Peribacillus sp. FSL E2-0218: one gene and its partners. The protein of the gene in region 2 interacts with the protein of the main gene of each other region in a pairwise test. Links are inferred from orthologs where the notes say so. Each region holds a gene or a part of one and is shown on either strand. Other genes may lie near its edges. The genes, in order: yhbY, rho and nusG.

Region 1 (5,699 bases), 1.6 Mb from region 2 along the record:
TCCGGGTATCAAGGTTGCGGAAAGCGCGGCCGAAATCGCCCAGCAAGCGGATTTTATTTTTCTTTGTGTAAAGCCATTACAAATCGACGGCTTGCTTTCAGACATCAAACATCATATAAACAAGGAACAATTGGTCATCTCCATCACGAGCCCGCTTTCGGTGGCGCAGCTTGAGTCGGCCGTAAAGGCCCCTTGCGCGCGATTCATCCCCAGCATAACCAATCGGGTCGGCTCTGGGGTATCGCTGCTAAGCTTCGGTGAAGGATGCGGCAAGGAAGCGAGGTCCGCCTTGCAGGTATTGGCCTCGGCGATATCGGCGCCCGTCGTCATTGAAAATGATATCACCCGGGTAGCCTCCGATATCGTCAGCTGCGGTCCCGCCTTCTTTAGCTACTTAGCACAAGCTTTTATTGACGCGGCCTGCCAGACGACGAAAATAGATAAAGAAACCGCTACGACTTTCACTGAAAACATGCTGATCGGATTGGGGGAATTACTTGGTAAGGGCGTTTATACATTGCCGGCCTTACAGGAAAAGGTGTGCGTGAAAGGTGGGATAACGGGAGAAGGGATCAAGGTATTGGAAGCGGAGACAGGGGAAATGTTCCACCATCTTTTTCAAGCGACGCATGAAAAATTTGCAGAAGATCTGCATGAGGTTGAAAAGCAGTTTGGCCATCCTTATTAATATTCGTAACGTCTTTCTCATTTCCTGCTAAAAATAAAAAAAAGAGGCCAGGGACCTCCCTCGCATATGCGAGGGGGGCCCTAACCTCTTGATTCATTTTCTGGCTACGAATAATACCCGTTCAGTTTCCGATGCAGGCGGGGCTTCTTCAAGATCCGCCATAAGTTCCGTCACGGTAAACCCTGCTTGCTGCAACCATTTTTTATATTGGTCAACCGGATAAGTCCGTTGATAATGCAACTCATCAAAGCGGTCATACAGACCACTTCGCTCGTCCTTCACGAAAAAACTCAACTCATGTTCCACACTGTAAGGTTCTTCACCAGGAAAACAATCCCATATATAGGAAACTTCTTCATCGCTGACGGCAAACGTATGGTTATGGAACACTTCTTCCATTTTATATAGGGAATGGACATCGAACAAGAACAACCCGCCATCCTCTAAATGCTCGTACACCCGGGTGAACGTTTTGGCAATATCCGCCTCATCTCGTAGGTAGTTCAACGAATCACAAAAAATCGTGACACAGTCAAAACGACCAAGCCCCTCAAGTTCTGCCATATTCTGTTGGAATAAGGGAATCGTTAATCCGAGCTTCACCGCTTTTTCATTGGCAACCAGAAGCATTTCATCTGAGAGGTCCACGCCTGTGACCTCAAATCCGTGCTGCGCCAATTCAACGGTCATTTCCCCGGTTCCACATGCCAAGTCGAGAACCTTCCTTCCGCCAATTCCGTACTGTTCCAGCTTCGCCGTAAGGATCATCAGCCATTTTTCATAGGGTGCATCCTTCATCAGTTCATCGTATACATAGGCAAAGCGTTCGTAGGTCATGGAGTCAGTTCACTCTCTAAATCTTCAAAAGGTGCATCTCCCCATAAACGTTCGAGGTTATAGTAGTTTCTTTCATCCTTATGGAAAATGTGCGCCACTACATCGCCAAGATCGACGAGCACCCACTTCGCTTCATCAAATCCTTCAAGACGCTTTACAGCGATACCTGATTCATCGGCTTTGCTCTTCATTTCACGAGCGATGGCTTGCACTTGTTTTTCGGAATTACCATGACAGATTAAAAAATAATCCGCAACAAGGGATATGCCTTGCATATTCAAAGCCACGATATCCTCCGCCCTTTTATCATCCGCCGCTTTTGCTGCAATTACAAGAAGTTCACGTTCAGTCATTACATCTTCTCCTTCAAATTCATGATCAAATCATTATATGTGTTAAATGTATCAGGGTAAATGGCCTGATTTCTTTTCATTAAAAAAGCAACGGTATTCCTTAAAGCCTGTATGACAGCATGATCCAAGTTTTGCTTGGCTGTCTGCCTGACTTCTTCGACACCTGGAAAGGAACGTCCCGGCTCAATATAATCAGCAAGATAAATGACCTTATCCAAAAGGCTCATGCCGACCCTGCCTGACGTGTGATAGGCAATTGCATCCAAAATTTCGGCGTCCGTGATGCCTGCTTCCTTTTTCACCAGGTAAGCCCCGACTGGAGCGTGCCACAGCTCCATATTGTAGCGGAGTAGATCCGGCGCCATCTTTTCGGCGATGATGATTTGCTCCATTTCTTCTTTTGGACGAAACTTTGCATAATCGTGGAATATGGCTGCCAGTTCGGCTTTTTTTGTATCAGCGCCATAGAGCTCGGCAAGTTCAATGGCCGACTCCATCACGCCTAGAGTATGGATGTACCTGCGCTCCGTGATTTGTTCTTTGACAAGCGCCAGCGCTCTTTCACGATTCATATAAACCATTCCCTTTAATATACTTCACCACAGGATCTGCAATTAAATATTTCACGGTTTTCCCCGTTCTTAACTTCCTTCGGATCATGGAAGAGGAAATGAACATCTGCGGGACTTTCACCATCGTGATCGGGTATAGGGTTTTCTCGTCATAGCCAGGACGCTTCACCCCGACGAAATGGACCAACTCCACCAATTCGTCGATTCGATGCCACTTTGGTAAATACTCAATCATATCTGCGCCAATTATGAAATAGAATTCATTGGTCGGCTCACGTTCTTTCAGGAGCTTTATCGTATCATACGTATAAGATGTGCCTTTTCTTTCTATTTCAATACCCTCAATATAAAAAGATGGGTTGGTGGCTATCGCGTTTTCCAACATAGCCAGCCTGTCCATATCGGTTACTTCCTCCGATTTTTCCTTATGGGGAGGAACATGGTTTGGCATGAATCTGATTTCATCAAGCTCTAGAGCGTCCAGCACTTCATTCGCAATAATTAAATGGCCGATGTGCGGTGGATTGAATGTACCGCCAAGAATTCCAATTTTTTTCATAGGTAGGTTCCCTTAAGGTAGTTTAAGTTGTTTGTTTTCTCTTGATTCTTTATACAGGACGATGGTATTGCCGATGATCTGAACCAATTCCGCCCGCGCACCTTTTGATAAAGAAAGACCCACATCATTGCGGTCTTCTTCACAGTTTTGCAGGATGCTGACCTTGATCAATTCACGTACTTCAAGAGCCTCACCAATTTGCTTGATGAGATTATCATTGACCCCGCCTTTCCCGACTTGAAAAATCGGGTTGAGGTGATGGGCCTTCGATCGTAAGAATCTTTTTTGTTTTCCTGTTAACATGTGTTACCTCCTAGTTTGTTCAAGACAATATCTGTCATTCTTGCTGTATCCGGCATAATGCCCGTCCATATCTCAAAAGCGAGCGCCCCCTGGTTGATGAACATTCCCAGGCCATTTTGCGTTTTCGCCCCTTTTTCGGAAGCTTCGCGCAGCAGCTTGGTCTGCAGGGGATTGTAGATGATGTCACTGACTATTGCGCCGGTTTTAAGCCGGTCGACATTCAACGGTGAATGATCATACTCAGGACTCATTCCCGATGATGTCGTTTGGATGATTAAATCATATTGTGATAAGCTTTGTTCCGCTTCGATAATCGAGAGTGCCTTCGATATTTTATCATATGGGCAATCAGAAACAAGCTCAGCCGCTCTTTCCTTCGTCCGATTTGCAATATCGACTTGCTTTACCCCTTCTTTCACAAGAGTAAAATAAATCGCACGCGCAGCACCGCCCGCTCCGATCACTAACGTTTTTTTAGCCTTCATGTCACCTGATATTTCATCGCATAAGGATTTGAAAAATCCTTTTCCGTCTGTATTATACCCTATAAAGCGACCATTTTTGTTAACAACCGTATTTACAGCCCCGATTGCCAGGGCCAGCTCATCCACTTCATCAAGGAAGGGGATGATGGATTCCTTATGCGGGATCGTGATGTTAAACCCTTCTATACCAAGGGCTTTCATGCCCTTAACAGCATCGTTCAATCCTTCTTTCGTCACATGAAAATGGTGATAAACCGCTTCTATATTTTCTTTTTCGAATGCATCATTATGAATGTCCGGTGACATCGAATGTGCGATTGGATCTCCCATTACCCCATAGATCTTTTTCATAGTCTTTGACGACCCCTATATTAGATTAATGATTTTCGAACGATGACATTGACCCCTTTTGGGACATGTGCAACGATTTTTGCTCCCGGCTCATTGACTGTCACCCAGCCAAGGCCAGAAAACACAATATCCATTTTACCATCTTTCAAAGAGAATTCATGCGGAATCAACTTCGGGAATTCCTCGATTTGTTCAGGCCGTGGCGGCGTCAATAATTCTCCGGCATGATTTTTGTACAGCTCATCAGCCTTTTCCAATTTCGTACGATGGATGTTCAATTCATTCGAAAGGTAGCAAGTGAGGGAACGCCTTCCGCCCGAGACGTAATCCAGCCTGGCCAGTCCTCCAAAAAATAACGTCTGCTCCTCATTCAACTGATACACTCTTGGCTTGATTTCCTTCTTCGGCATGATCACCTTGAAATCCCGCTTGTCCACATAATGGGCCATTTGGTGGTGATTGATGATTCCTGGCGTATCGATCAGTGCCTGTCCATCATCCAAAGGAATTTCGATCATGTCCAAAGTCGTGCCCGGGAAGTGGGAAGTCGTGATGATATCGCCTTCTCCGCTCACTTCTTTAATCAGGCGGTTAATGAAAGTAGATTTACCCACATTCGTACAGCCCACAACATAGACATCCTTTCCTTTGCGATACCGTTCGATCGCATCGGCCGCTTCAAGGATGTGCTTTCCCTTGTCTGCACTGACAAGTAAGACATCAACCGGATTCAATCCCAATTCCTTCGAAGATTGCTTCATCCAATTGATCAATTTATTCGGTTTCACGGACTTCGGCAATAAATCCACTTTATTCCCGATCAAAAGAACATCATTTCTTCCTACAAATCGATGAAGGCCCGGCAGCCAGCTTCCATTGAAATCAAAAATATCGACGACCTTGACGATCAAGGAATCTGTTTCGCCGACTTTATTCAAGATTTTCAAGAAGTCATCGTCTGTTAAGGATACATCCTGAACCTCGTTATAATGCTTCAATTTAAAGCAACGCTGACAAACGATCGTCTCTTTTTCCAGAGCTGATTTAGGGGCAAAGCCCAATTCCTTCGGATCTTCCGTCTGGACCTTCACGCCGCAGCCGATGCACACTAATTCTTGATGATTGTTCAATTGTGATCCTCCCATTCTATCATCCCTTTTCGTTTGAAAAAGGCCATGATCTTTCTTTCGAAATAACGATTGATTTTCGTCCTGAATTCATCAGTCTGGGCGACAGGAACCACTAAAATCGTATGGAACCCACCTCTGTTCCCTCCCAATACATCCGTCAATAACTGATCGCCGATCACAACCGTCTCCTCTAACTTCAATCCCATCGCCTTACGCGCTTTATGGAAAGCCCGCGACATCGGCTTCCTGGCCTGATGGATGAACGGAATGTGAAGCGGATCGGAAAAAGACCGAACCCGATTTTCATTATTATTGGACACAATCGTCACTAAAATGCCATGGGCCCGCATGTTATCGAACCATTTGATTAAATCTGGTGTCGCTGTAGGCCTGTCCCATTCAACAAGGGTATTATCCAAGT
Region 2 (5,730 bases):
CGGATATCATCCGCATTGACGGTGTCGAGAGCTTGCATGGGTGCAGACATACCATCATACCAGACCGGATTGAGGCAGGGACCTTCATGATCTTGGCAGCTGCTGTCGGTGAAGGCATCTTGATCGATAATGTCATACCCCAGCATTTGGAGTCATTGACAGCCAAAATGAGGGAGATGGGTATAAACATTGAAGCTGGCGACGATCAGATATTCGTCTCACCGGGTGAAAAATATAAAGCGGTTGATATCAAGACGCTGGTATATCCAGGATTCCCGACGGATCTCCAGCAGCCGTTCACGTCCCTTTTGACAAAAGCGAGCGGCTCCAGCATGGTGACCGATACGATATATGGGGCGCGCTTCAAGCATATCGATGAATTGCGCCGCATGAATGCAAAGATCAAGGTCGAGGGACGGGCAGGCATCATCGATGGTCCCGTTCAGCTTCATGGTGCAAAAGTGAAGGCGAGTGATTTGCGTGCCGGAGCAGCTTTGGTAATTGCCGGCCTGATGGCTGAAGGGATCACCGAGGTGACGGGCCTTGAACATATAGATCGTGGTTATAGCCACTTAGTGGAGAAGCTTGCTGGATTAGGAGCGACGATCTGGCGTGAAGAAATGACCCAAGAAGAAGTGGAGCAGCTTAAAAGCTGATCCCTTTTCTTGTTGCCTCACTGTGTTACGTTATATGATATAATGTGTTATACTAATATATATATATAAATCATGCTAGTGTACATAAGGGGGAGCGGGAAATGGAAAGAAGTTTATCGATGGAGCTTGTTCGCGTAACGGAAGCGGCGGCCTTGAATTCTGCACGTTGGATGGGAAGAGGAAAGAAAGATGAAGCGGATGATGCAGCAACGAGTGCCATGCGCGATGTGTTCAATACGATTCCCATGCAAGGGACGGTTGTAATCGGTGAAGGGGAAATGGATGAAGCGCCGATGCTCTATATTGGCGAAAAGCTTGGTACCGGTCTCGGACCGCTAGTGGATGTCGCGGTCGACCCTTTGGAAGGCACCAATATCGTGGCATCGGGCGGCTGGAATGCATTAGCCGTATTGGCGATAGCGGACAAGGGGAACTTGCTGCACGCCCCTGATATGTATATGGATAAAATTGCCGTTGGTCCTGAGGCTGTTGGCCAGATTGATATCAATGCTTCTGTACTGGACAACCTTAAGGCTGTGGCAAAGGCAAAGAATAAAGATATCCAAGATGTCGTAGCAACGGTTTTGAACCGGGATCGTCACTCGAAGATCATTCACGAGCTTCGTGAGGCGGGAGCGCGGATCAAGTTGATCAATGATGGAGATGTAGCGGGTGCCATCAATACGGCCTTCGATCTTACTGGTGTTGATATCTTATTCGGTTCAGGCGGAGCTCCGGAGGGCGTCATTTCAGCCGTTGCCTTGAAATGCCTGGGCGGGGAAATCCAAGGCAAGCTTCTTCCGCAGAGTGATGAAGAAGTGGAACGCTGTGGGAAAATGGGTCTTGATCTAGGAAAGGTCCTCAGGATGGAAGACCTCGTTCGCGGAGATGACGCCATTTTTGCTGCAACAGGTGTGACTGATGGTGAACTTTTACGTGGTGTCCAATTCAAAGGGCATTATGGCGAGACGCAATCCGTAGTCATGCGCGCAAAATCTGGAACCGTTCGTTTCATCGATGGACGCCATAGTCTAAAAATTAAACCGAATGGTTTGATCGACTGAGGCATTTTTCAGAAAAAGTCCCCAGGGAAAGCGAGCGGTTTCATCGCTCGCTTTCTCTATAAAAAAATTTAAGTTGAATAATTAAAATAAAAAAAGTAAAATAAAGCTTGGTCTACTATTAATTGATTACTATATATAAAATCTGCCCTTTCACTCCAAACTTCTAGCAGCCTTCAAATCATTTTCTTCTTTACATGTAAAAATGTATCATCCTTTCTAAGAAAACTCTGGTCGGGTACATGGATTGCGGTTTTTCTTCCATCTAACAAACCATTTCTTTTTTTGTATGGGTGAAAACGTTTAATTAATAAAAGTGTGGTGTCATAATGAATTTAACTATTTCTAATTTAGAAAACATGAAACTTAAGGATCTCTATGAGCACGCCCGTGAATATAAAGTTTCCTATTACAGCAAACTTTCAAAAAAGGAACTTATTTTCGCCATCCTGAAGGCACAGGCCGAGCAGGATGGTCTCCTGTTCATGGAGGGCGTTCTTGAGATCATCCCTTCAGAGGGGTTCGGTTTCTTGCGGCCAATCAATTATTCTCCAAGCTCGGAGGATATTTATATTTCCGCTTCCCAAATCCGCAGATTCGATTTGCGCAATGGTGATAAGGTTTCCGGTAAGGTAAGGCCGCCGAAGGAAAATGAACGCTATTACGGATTGCTCCATGTCGAGGCCGTCAATGGCGATAATCCGGAGTCGGCGAAAGAGCGTGTTCATTTCCCGGGCTTAACACCGCTGTATCCAAACAGGCAAATCAAGCTGGAAACTACGCCCAAGAACTTATCGACTAGAATTATGGATGTCCTGGCACCGGTCGGTTTTGGCCAGCGCGGTCTGATTGTTGCACCGCCTAAGGCTGGGAAGACGATGCTTATCAAAGAAATTGCCAATGCGATAACCACGAACCATCCTGAATCGGAATTGATCGTCCTTTTGATCGATGAACGGCCGGAGGAAGTGACGGACATTGAACGTTCCGTTGCCGGTGACGTGGTTAGTTCAACGTTCGATGAAGTGCCGGAAAACCATATCAAGGTTGCGGAACTGGTGTTGGAACGAGCGATGCGCCTCGTCGAGCATAAGCGGGATGTCATCATCCTTATGGACAGCATCACCCGTCTGGCCCGAGCTTACAACCTTGTCATCCCGCCGAGCGGGCGTACGTTATCAGGGGGGATTGACCCTGCTGCCTTCCATCGCCCAAAACGCTTTTTCGGTGCGGCTAGGAATATCGAGGAAGGCGGCAGCTTGACGATCCTTGCTACGGCACTGGTGGATACCGGTTCAAGAATGGATGATGTCATTTATGAAGAATTCAAAGGCACTGGTAACATGGAGCTGCATTTAGACCGTGCCCTTGCTGAAAGACGCATCTTCCCGGCAATCGATATCCGCCGTTCAGGAACACGTAAAGAAGAGTTGCTAATTCCGAAAGATCGACTCGATAAACTATGGGCGATCAGGAAGACGATGTCAGACTCACCCGATTTCTCGGAGAAATTCCTTCGCCGTCTAAAACAGACAAAAGGCAATGAAGAATTCTTCAGTAAACTGGATGAAGAGATGTCCGAGAGGAAAAAGGGACCGGCAAGCATTAAACGTTCTTAAAACCGGTAAAGAAACAAACTGTTGCACAACTAGTTTTAAGTTGCTATAATGGGTTCATGTGTTTTTACAATAAATGTGAGGGTGTTTTAGACTCACCTTGAAGTATATAACTCTGTTTCGAATGATTCAGGGCAGAAGGAGCTGAAAAGAATGAAAACTGGAATTCATCCAAATTACAAGCTTTCAAAAGTATCTTGCTCTTGCGGAAACACTTTTGAAACTGGTTCAGTTAAAGAAGAGATCAAAGTTGAGACTTGTTCAGAGTGCCACCCATTCTATACTGGTCGTCAAAAATTCGCTGAAGCTGGCGGACGTGTTGATCGTTTCAACAAAAAATACGGTATTAAATAAGCCGGACTTTTTAAAAAACAGGCAAGTATTTTTCTTGCCTGTTTTTTCTTTTCTGTAAACAAGCAACAATTTATATAAAGCCGGGTCCACTTCAATTTTGGCCAATGGATCGACAGGTGGAAGGGAGTAGCTGTTTCCATGTATGTAATGAAACAAACAGGCTGGATCGAGCTTATTTGCGGAAGCATGTTTTCAGGTAAATCTGAGGAATTGATTAAACGAGTCAGCCGTGCTCAATTTGCCAAAGAGCAAATAGCTGTTTTTAAACCAGCTATAGATAATCGCTATGCGGAAGAGGCTGTCGTATCACATAATGGCTCTTCAGTGATGGCAAAGCCGATTGCCCATTCAACAGATATCTTTAAGTTTTTGGACAAACCCCTGGATATCATTGCAATAGATGAAGTTCAATTTTTTGATCATGAAATTATCGGGGTTGCCCAGCATCTTGCGGACAGCGGTTATCGAGTGATTATGGCTGGACTCGATCAGGATTTCAGAGGTGAGCCATTCGGTCCTATGCCGGTTCTATTATCGTTAGCAGAGTCTGTGACTAAGCTGCAGGCTGTGTGTGAAGTGTGCGGATCACCTGCGAGCAGGACGCAGCGCTTGATCGATGGCAAGCCGGCCTCCTATGATGAGCCGATCATCCTTGTGGGTGCATCGGAATCATACGAGCCCCGCTGCCGTCATCATCATGAAGTTCCAGGTAAGCAGGAAGCTGGGATTAAAGAGCATATTTAAATCAAGGGTGCCCTATGGTCGAATGAGATCTTAGGGCGTTTTTTTATTGGAATGAACATGCGAAGGACCAGTGATCCAGACCAATACATGGAAGGCGAACAAAAGATTAATTATAGTCCCATTTTGGGAAAGCTAATGAGGAAATGATCTTGTTGACCAACCAAAATGGAGGGTGAAAATATGAAGTTGAAAATGATATGGATGGCGGTTATTGTGCTTACTGCACTGACGGCATGCGGTCCAAATGACAAGGCAATCAATAATGAATCGGAATATGGCGATCAAAGCCGTGATGGCAAGGATTTTGTCGGCAGCGGTTTAAAGCATGTATCCAATAAGGATTGGGAAAATGAAGCGGAACGGCCTTCCGATCAGATCCTCAACACGCCTGATCATACATCCAACAATTCCCCATCCATGGGGCAGGAGATAGCTGTTATACGGGATGCCGTTAAGTCTGAAACGGAGTATGAAGCAGGGTCGGTCTGGATTAACGGCAATACCATACATGTTACGGTCCATGATAAGGGTAAAATCAAGGACGATCACGAAAGAAATGAAGAAAAGAAGCGACTGGAAGATCTGATTACGGGTGTGGTGCCTCAATACAAAATAGATGTTGAATTAAAGAAATGACCATATTCTTGAATCCTCTTTGACGTTGATTATTCACCTATACTATAATTAACCTAGAAGTGAACTGAGCTGGGGCACTGAACGACTTATTTATAGTGAAAAAAGATGGATTACTTCCGATTCATATCGTTGAATCGGGAAATTTATGAGGTGAATGATTTGTTTGATCGATTGCAAGCTGTAGAAGATAGATATGAAAGATTGAATGAACTTTTAAGTGACCCGGAAATCATCAATGACTCCAAGAAATTAAGGGAATACTCCAAGGAGCAATCCGGCATTCAAGAAACCGCGTCGGCTTATAAGGAGTATAAAACGGTTCGTGGGCAACTCCAGGAAGCCAAGGCGATGCTCGATGACAAACTTGATGCGGATATGCGTGATATGGTAAAAGAGGAAATCAACGAACTTGAGGAGACGATAAAAGGTCTTGAAGATAAGTTGAAAATATTGCTCATTCCAAAGGATCCGAACGATGATAAAAACGTAATCATGGAAATTCGCGGCGCTGCTGGCGGAGATGAAGCGGCTTTGTTTGCCGGCAGCCTATACCGCATGTATAGCCGTTTTGCCGAGGTGCAGGGCTGGCGTACAGAGGTCATCGAGGCAAGTCCCACTGGGCTTGGGGGCTACAAGGAAATCATCTTCATGATTAATGGAAAT
Region 3 (5,800 bases), 4.9 Mb from region 2 along the record:
TACCGATTGGAGCATGGATGTTACCAGCTTTATCTACGCGGTATTCAACTTTACCAGCTTTGATTTCATTTACTGCTTTCGTAACGTCAAATGTTACTGTACCAGTTTTAGGGTTAGGCATTAAACCTTTTGGTCCTAAAACACGTCCAAGTTTACCAACTTCACCCATCATGTCTGGAGTCGCTACGATTACATCGAATTCGAACCATCCTTGTTGGATTTTGTTGATGAAGTCAGATTCGCCAACGTAGTCAGCACCAGCAGCTTCCGCTTCTTTTGCTTTTTCGCCTTTAGCGAATACTAATACGCGTTGAGTTTTACCAGTACCATTCGGTAGAACAACCGCTCCACGAATTTGTTGGTCAGCTTTCTTAGGGTCTACGCCTAAACGGAAAGCAACTTCAACAGTCGCATCGAATTTTGCGAAGTTAGCTTTTTTAGCCACTTCAATTGCTTCAGTTACAGCATAAGCCTTAGATACTTCTACAAGCTTAGCTGCTTCAAGATACTTTTTACCTTTTTTTGCCATGATATAAATCCTCCTAAATTGTGGTTTTAACGGAATGACCTCCCACGAATAAAGGTTGCGAGTATCAATCGCAACCCCGTAGAAACAAATAGCAATTACATGGATTAGTCTTCGATGACAATACCCATGCTGCGAGCAGTACCTTCAACCATACGCATTGCAGCTTCAACGTTTGCAGCGTTTAGGTCAGGCATTTTAGTTTCAGCAATCTCGCGCACTTGATCACGCTTGACTGTAGCAACTTTATTACGGTTAGGTTCACCAGAACCAGACTCGATACCTGCTACTTTCTTAAGCAATACTGCAGCCGGTGGAGTTTTTGTAATGAATGTAAATGAACGGTCTTCAAATACCGTGATTTCAACAGGAATAATTAGACCAGCTTGATCTGCTGTACGAGCGTTGAACTCCTTACAGAATCCCATGATGTTTACACCAGCTTGACCTAATGCAGGACCGACTGGCGGTGCCGGATTCGCTTTACCAGCAGGAATTTGCAATTTAACCATTTTAATTACTTTTTTAGCCACGAGACACACCTCCTTATAAGTCCGTGATGTGGTAATAGGGGTATACCCTCCCACTCATCTTGAATTCTTTATATATTAATAAAGAATGCTTGTATCGTTGAGGCCTAAAAATTGAAACATACTGACCTTTGAAATTTTACCACTTTCAAATGGCAATTTCAAGTTTTTTTCCGTTTATAATTTTTCCACTTGGTTAAAATCAAGTTCTACCGGTGTATCACGACCGAACATATTGACTAGCACCCTTACTTTTCCTTTATCTTTATCAAGTTCTTCTATCGGTCCTGCAAAGGTTGCAAATGGCCCTTCTTTAACTTGAACGGTGTCTCCGAGTTCAAAATCAACTTCGAATTTGCTTTCATCAACGCCCATTCGCTTAAGAACGACTTCAATTTCTTCCGGAAGTAACGCAGTCGGTTTGGAACCGGCTCCAGACGAACCTACGAAACCTGTTACACCAGGCGTATTCCGGACTACATACCAGGAGTCATCCGTCATGATGATTTCCACCAGTACATATCCTGGAAATACTTTCTTTTTGGTTACTTTCTTTTTACCATCTTTAATTTCTGTTTCTTCTTCTTCAGGAACTACAACCCGGAAGATCTTATCTTCCATCCCCATCGTTTCAACACGTTTTTCCAAGTTAGCTTTAACCTTGTTTTCATAACCTGAATAGGTGTGAACTACATACCAATTCTTTTCCATGTGTTAGGACTTTAACGTCCTTCCCTCCCTGCAATCGATCATTTTTCTTTATTGAGCTTTATCTTTGAACGTTTTAGCCAAAAACCCAGTTCCGGCGTCATCCCGACTTAACTAGAATATTTTGTGGTGATTCATGGTGCAGCAGTGCGCGATTTTGAACTTATTAAAAAAGACAAATTAAAAAACCCGTTTCCGGGCTTTTCTGCTGACACATATTATTCTATCACTATTATACCTTATTTTCGAATCTCTTATTCAATAACTAAGCGAATTAATTCGGAAATGCCCAAATCGACCACTGTAAAGAATAAAGCCATAAATATTACAGTCGTTACTACCACGATTGTATATTTGGTAAGCTCCTTGCGTTTTGGCCAGCTTACTTTTTGCATTTCGCGAACGACACCGCTGAAAAATTCGGTAAAACGTTTCATGAATGTATCCTCCAAGCATTAGACAGCTTCTGTCAATCTATTTATAAAACATTTATTTCGTTTCTTTATGAATTGTATGTGCATTGCATGTACTGCAAAACTTCTTGATTTCCAGGCGTTCGCCGCTTGTCGATTGTTTGCTTTCATAACTGTAATTTCTTGAACCGCAATCCGTGCAGGCAAGAACGATTTTTTTGGGCATTTAGATACACCTTTCCTATCTACTATATCCCTAAAACCTTATCACGGCTGTCTTTTATTGTCAATATCAAAGCGGGATTCACCCAGTACGGATACCGTTCGGGCGCGACTTCGGTTTCCTGACATCCATTTAAATAATTTAGTGAAAATTAAATTTCCAAGTGGAGAAGGGACAGATGAAATTAAGCGGAAAAAGCGGAGGGATTATAAACTGATTTCCCTTACTTCCAAATAGCGCTCGAGCTTTCTTTTCACCCGCTGAAGGGCGTTGTCGATTGACTTAACATGCCTGTTCAACTCTTCAGAAATTTCCTGGTAGGTTTGTCCATCCAGGTAAAGAGCCAATACTTTTCTCTCAAGATCACTCAGGAGCTCGGCCATTTTCAATTCGATATCGTCAAACTCTTCTTTGTTGATGATCAGTTCTTCCGGGTCCAGAACTTTCGTACCCGATATAATATCCATAAGAGTTCGGTCCGATTCCTCATCATAAATGGGCTTGTCCAGGGAAACATAGGAATTGAGCGGAATATGTTTTTGACGTGTTGCCGTTTTAATAGCGGTAATGATTTGCCTCGTAATGCATAGTTCTGCAAATGCTTTGAAGGAAGATAACTTATCGCCCTTGAAATCACGGACAGCTTTATACAGGCCGATCATACCTTCTTGCACGATGTCTTCCTTATCTGCACCAATCAAGAAATAAGTCCTTGCCTTTGCTCTTACGAAATTACGATACTTTTGGATCAAATAATCCAGCGCTTCACTGTCACCAGTGTGAACCAACCCTATCAATTCATCATCATCAAACTGCAGATACTTTTCGTTCAGCTTCATTCCGAATTTGAGACCCACATTATATCCCCCTGACCTGACTCAGATAGAAATATTATACAGCAGGTAAAATTTACCCGTCAATGGTTCAAATTTTCCCGCGGCGCCATTTTTCAAAAATTTCTGCCACTTCTTCACTCAAAGGAATTTTGCCAGACGGTTTTATCGTTGTCGTTTTTCTGACATCTTTCTTGATTTCCCCTTGGATTTCTTCCATTTCAATAAGCAGTTCACGCGCTGATTTCCTTAGAGCCCCTTGGCCAAAGATCACCCACTGCTCGGTGAAGTCGGAGGTGGCCACTTGAATCTGCGTTTTGACATTATTCAGCTCAATGGCCATCTTTTCTATTCTCTCATCCGCGGTTTCATTTTCTTTTGTAAAAATTACGTCAACTTTATGATTTTTGAAAATACGGGCGATTCCCTGAACATATTGGGCGTCGAATACGACAATTACCCGCGATCCGGTAAATGCCTGATATTCCGCCATCATTTCAATCAATCTATCTCTTGCGGCAGCAAGGTCCCGTTCTTTTAATTCTCTCAGTTCCGGCCAGGCCCCTATAATGTTATAACCGTCCACCAACAGAATATCCATCCCATTATTGTCCTAAAGGATTTCTTTTGCGATAGACCTCATACATCAGTAATCCGGCTGCGACTGATGCATTTAACGACGTTACTTGGCCAGCCATAGGCAAACGGATGAGGAAATCGCATTTTTCTTTCATTAACCGGGCCATCCCTTTTCCTTCACTTCCGATGACGAGGCCGATCGGCATCTTTCCATCCATGTTACGGTAGTCATCGCTGCCTTTCGCGTCAGTACCGACAATCCATACACCGCGCTCTTTCAACTCTTCCACCGCTCTCGCCAAATTGGTGACGCGTGCCACCGGGATATACTCAATCGCACCCGTCGAAGCCTTCGCCACGGTTGCCGTTAAGCCCACCGCTCTTCTTTTCGGAATAATGATTCCATGGGCCCCGACTGCATCAGCCGTTCTCATGATCGAACCTAAATTATGGGGATCTTCTACTTCATCAAGAATCATGAAAAAAGGTGCTTCTTCCCGTTCTGCCGCTTTTGCGAATAAGTCATCCAATTCCACATATTCATATGCCGCAACTTGTGCGACAACTCCTTGATGGATGCCTTCAACCATTTGGTCAATTTTTTTCTTCGGGACGATCTGCATGAATACCTTCTTTTCCTTCGCCAAACCAATTAGCGGCTGCATCGAGCCTTTTTGCGACCCCTCCGCTATCCAAATTTTATTAATATCCCGTTCGGAGCGAAGAGCTTCCAAAACGGGGTTCCTGCCGATGATATATTCTTCACTCATGGGTTCCGCCCCTTTTCTTCTTCAATGTATTCAATAGCTTTTTTTATGAGTTCTTCCATTCTTTCAATTCGGCCCGATAAATATAAATAGCCCATCAGTGCCTCAAAGGCTGTACTGTAGCGATACGTTTGCACATCCGTATTCTTCGGGACAGAACCGGATTTCGCATTTCGGCCCCGCCGAACGACAGCTGATTCCTCTTCCGATAACCAATCCGACTCCAAGAAAAAATGGATGATTTTATTTTGAGCTTTAGCCGCTACAAAAGACGTAGCTTTCTTGTGCAGCAGATTGGGCTTGACCGCTCCGTTTTGAATGAGGTGATGCCGGATATACGTTTCGTATACGGCATCACCTATATAAGCTAAAGCAAGACTGTTCAGCATTTTTGCATCTATCTTACTATCGTAATGAAGCATTCCTTACCCTCTTTTCCATCTTGTACCTTGAGGGGTATCCTCTAATATGATATTCATGCTTTTCAAGCGGTCACGAATTTCATCAGATAGCCCGAAGTCACGGTCCTTACGCGCTTGTATTCTTTGCTGGATCAAGCCTTCGATTTCTTCATCCAACAGCCCCTCCTCTTCCAGGGACAGACCCAGGACAGAAAATAGGGTACTGAATTTTTCAAGGAAAGCATCAATGACTTCCTTATGTGTATTTTTCTCCATCAAGTAATAATTTGCCTGTTTGGATAGTTCAAAAAGGATGGAAATCGCATTGGCTGTATTGAAGTCATCGTCCATTTCAGCAATGAACTGGTCTTGTAATTCATTAACCTTCGCGATCCAGGCCTCATTGTTTTCGGTCAATCCGTCGCTTGCCTGAAGACGGTGCTTTAAGTTTTGATAAGATGTCCTCAGACGATCGAGGGCTGCCTTGACATTTTCAAGCACCTCTTCACTATAATTGATGGGATGGCGATAATGGACCGATAACATGAAGAACCGTAACACTTGTGGATCATGATTCTTGATGATGTCATGAACAAGAACGAAATTCCCTAACGATTTAGACATTTTTTCATTATCAATATTTATATACCCATTATGCATCCAATAATTCGCAAAGGTCTTGCCTGTCAGTGCTTCAGATTGGGCAATCTCATTTTCATGATGCGGGAAGGCAAGGTCTTGACCTCCAGCATGAATGTCGATTGTGTCGCCCAAATACTTTTTGACCATTGCGGAGCATTCGATATGCCAGCCAGGACGT

The links.
Region 1: the proteins of rho (region 2) and yhbY interact in binary tests that used the Escherichia coli proteins (3 or more experiments, as listed by UniProt). The link is inferred for Peribacillus sp. FSL E2-0218 from one-to-one orthologs.
Region 3: the proteins of rho (region 2) and nusG interact in binary tests that used the Escherichia coli proteins (3 or more experiments, as listed by UniProt). The link is inferred for Peribacillus sp. FSL E2-0218 from one-to-one orthologs.

What each region holds. Positions count from the first base shown.
Region 1 is NZ_CP150304.1:3,381,325-3,387,023, forward strand. What follows is about bases 1,668-4,563. They hold yhbY (ribosome assembly RNA-binding protein YhbY), read right to left. Parts: upstream 3,313-4,563; coding sequence 3,022-3,312; downstream 1,668-3,021. Other genes in these bases: rsfS (ribosome silencing factor), read right to left, coding at 1,668-1,878; yqeK (bis(5'-nucleosyl)-tetraphosphatase (symmetrical) YqeK), read right to left, coding at 1,878-2,450; MHI53_RS16305 (nicotinate-nucleotide adenylyltransferase), read right to left, coding at 2,440-3,009; aroE (shikimate dehydrogenase), read right to left, coding at 3,306-4,148; yqeH (ribosome biogenesis GTPase YqeH), read right to left, coding at 4,169-4,563. Also shown: late competence protein ComER, read left to right, coding at 1-688; MHI53_RS16290 (class I SAM-dependent methyltransferase), read right to left, coding at 782-1,525; more of rsfS, read right to left, coding at 1,522-1,667; more of yqeH, read right to left, coding at 4,564-5,293; MHI53_RS16325 (YqeG family HAD IIIA-type phosphatase), read right to left, coding at 5,275-5,699.
Region 2 is NZ_CP150304.1:4,998,699-5,004,428, reverse strand. The notes cover bases 1,265-4,191. They hold rho (transcription termination factor Rho), read left to right. Parts: upstream 1,265-2,046; coding sequence 2,047-3,336; downstream 3,337-4,191. Other genes in these bases: MHI53_RS24195 (thymidine kinase), read left to right, coding at 3,826-4,191; rpmE (50S ribosomal protein L31), read left to right, coding at 3,487-3,687; glpX (class II fructose-bisphosphatase), read left to right, coding at 1,265-1,720. In the rest of the region: MHI53_RS24215 (UDP-N-acetylglucosamine 1-carboxyvinyltransferase), read left to right, coding at 1-656; more of glpX, read left to right, coding at 758-1,264; more of MHI53_RS24195, read left to right, coding at 4,192-4,431; MHI53_RS24190 (hypothetical protein), read left to right, coding at 4,612-5,067; prfA (peptide chain release factor 1), read left to right, coding at 5,218-5,730. UniProt on the Escherichia coli protein: Facilitates transcription termination by a mechanism that involves Rho binding to the nascent RNA, activation of Rho's RNA-dependent ATPase activity, and release of the mRNA from the DNA template.
Region 3 is NZ_CP150304.1:116,561-122,360, reverse strand. What follows is about bases 1-2,997. They hold nusG (transcription termination/antitermination protein NusG), read right to left. Parts: upstream 1,768-2,997; coding sequence 1,234-1,767; downstream 1-1,233. Other genes in these bases: sigH (RNA polymerase sporulation sigma factor SigH), read right to left, coding at 2,607-2,997; rpmG (50S ribosomal protein L33), read right to left, coding at 2,254-2,403; secE (preprotein translocase subunit SecE), read right to left, coding at 2,019-2,201; rplK (50S ribosomal protein L11), read right to left, coding at 634-1,059; rplA (50S ribosomal protein L1), read right to left, coding at 1-529. Outside these bases: more of sigH, read right to left, coding at 2,998-3,239; MHI53_RS00620 (NYN domain-containing protein), read right to left, coding at 3,325-3,834; 23S rRNA (guanosine(2251)-2'-O)-methyltransferase RlmB, read right to left, coding at 3,839-4,582; MHI53_RS00610 (Mini-ribonuclease 3), read right to left, coding at 4,579-5,001; cysS (cysteine--tRNA ligase), read right to left, coding at 5,005-5,800. UniProt on the Escherichia coli protein: Part of the processive rRNA transcription and antitermination complex (rrnTAC). The complex forms an RNA-chaperone ring around the RNA exit tunnel of RNA polymerase (RNAP).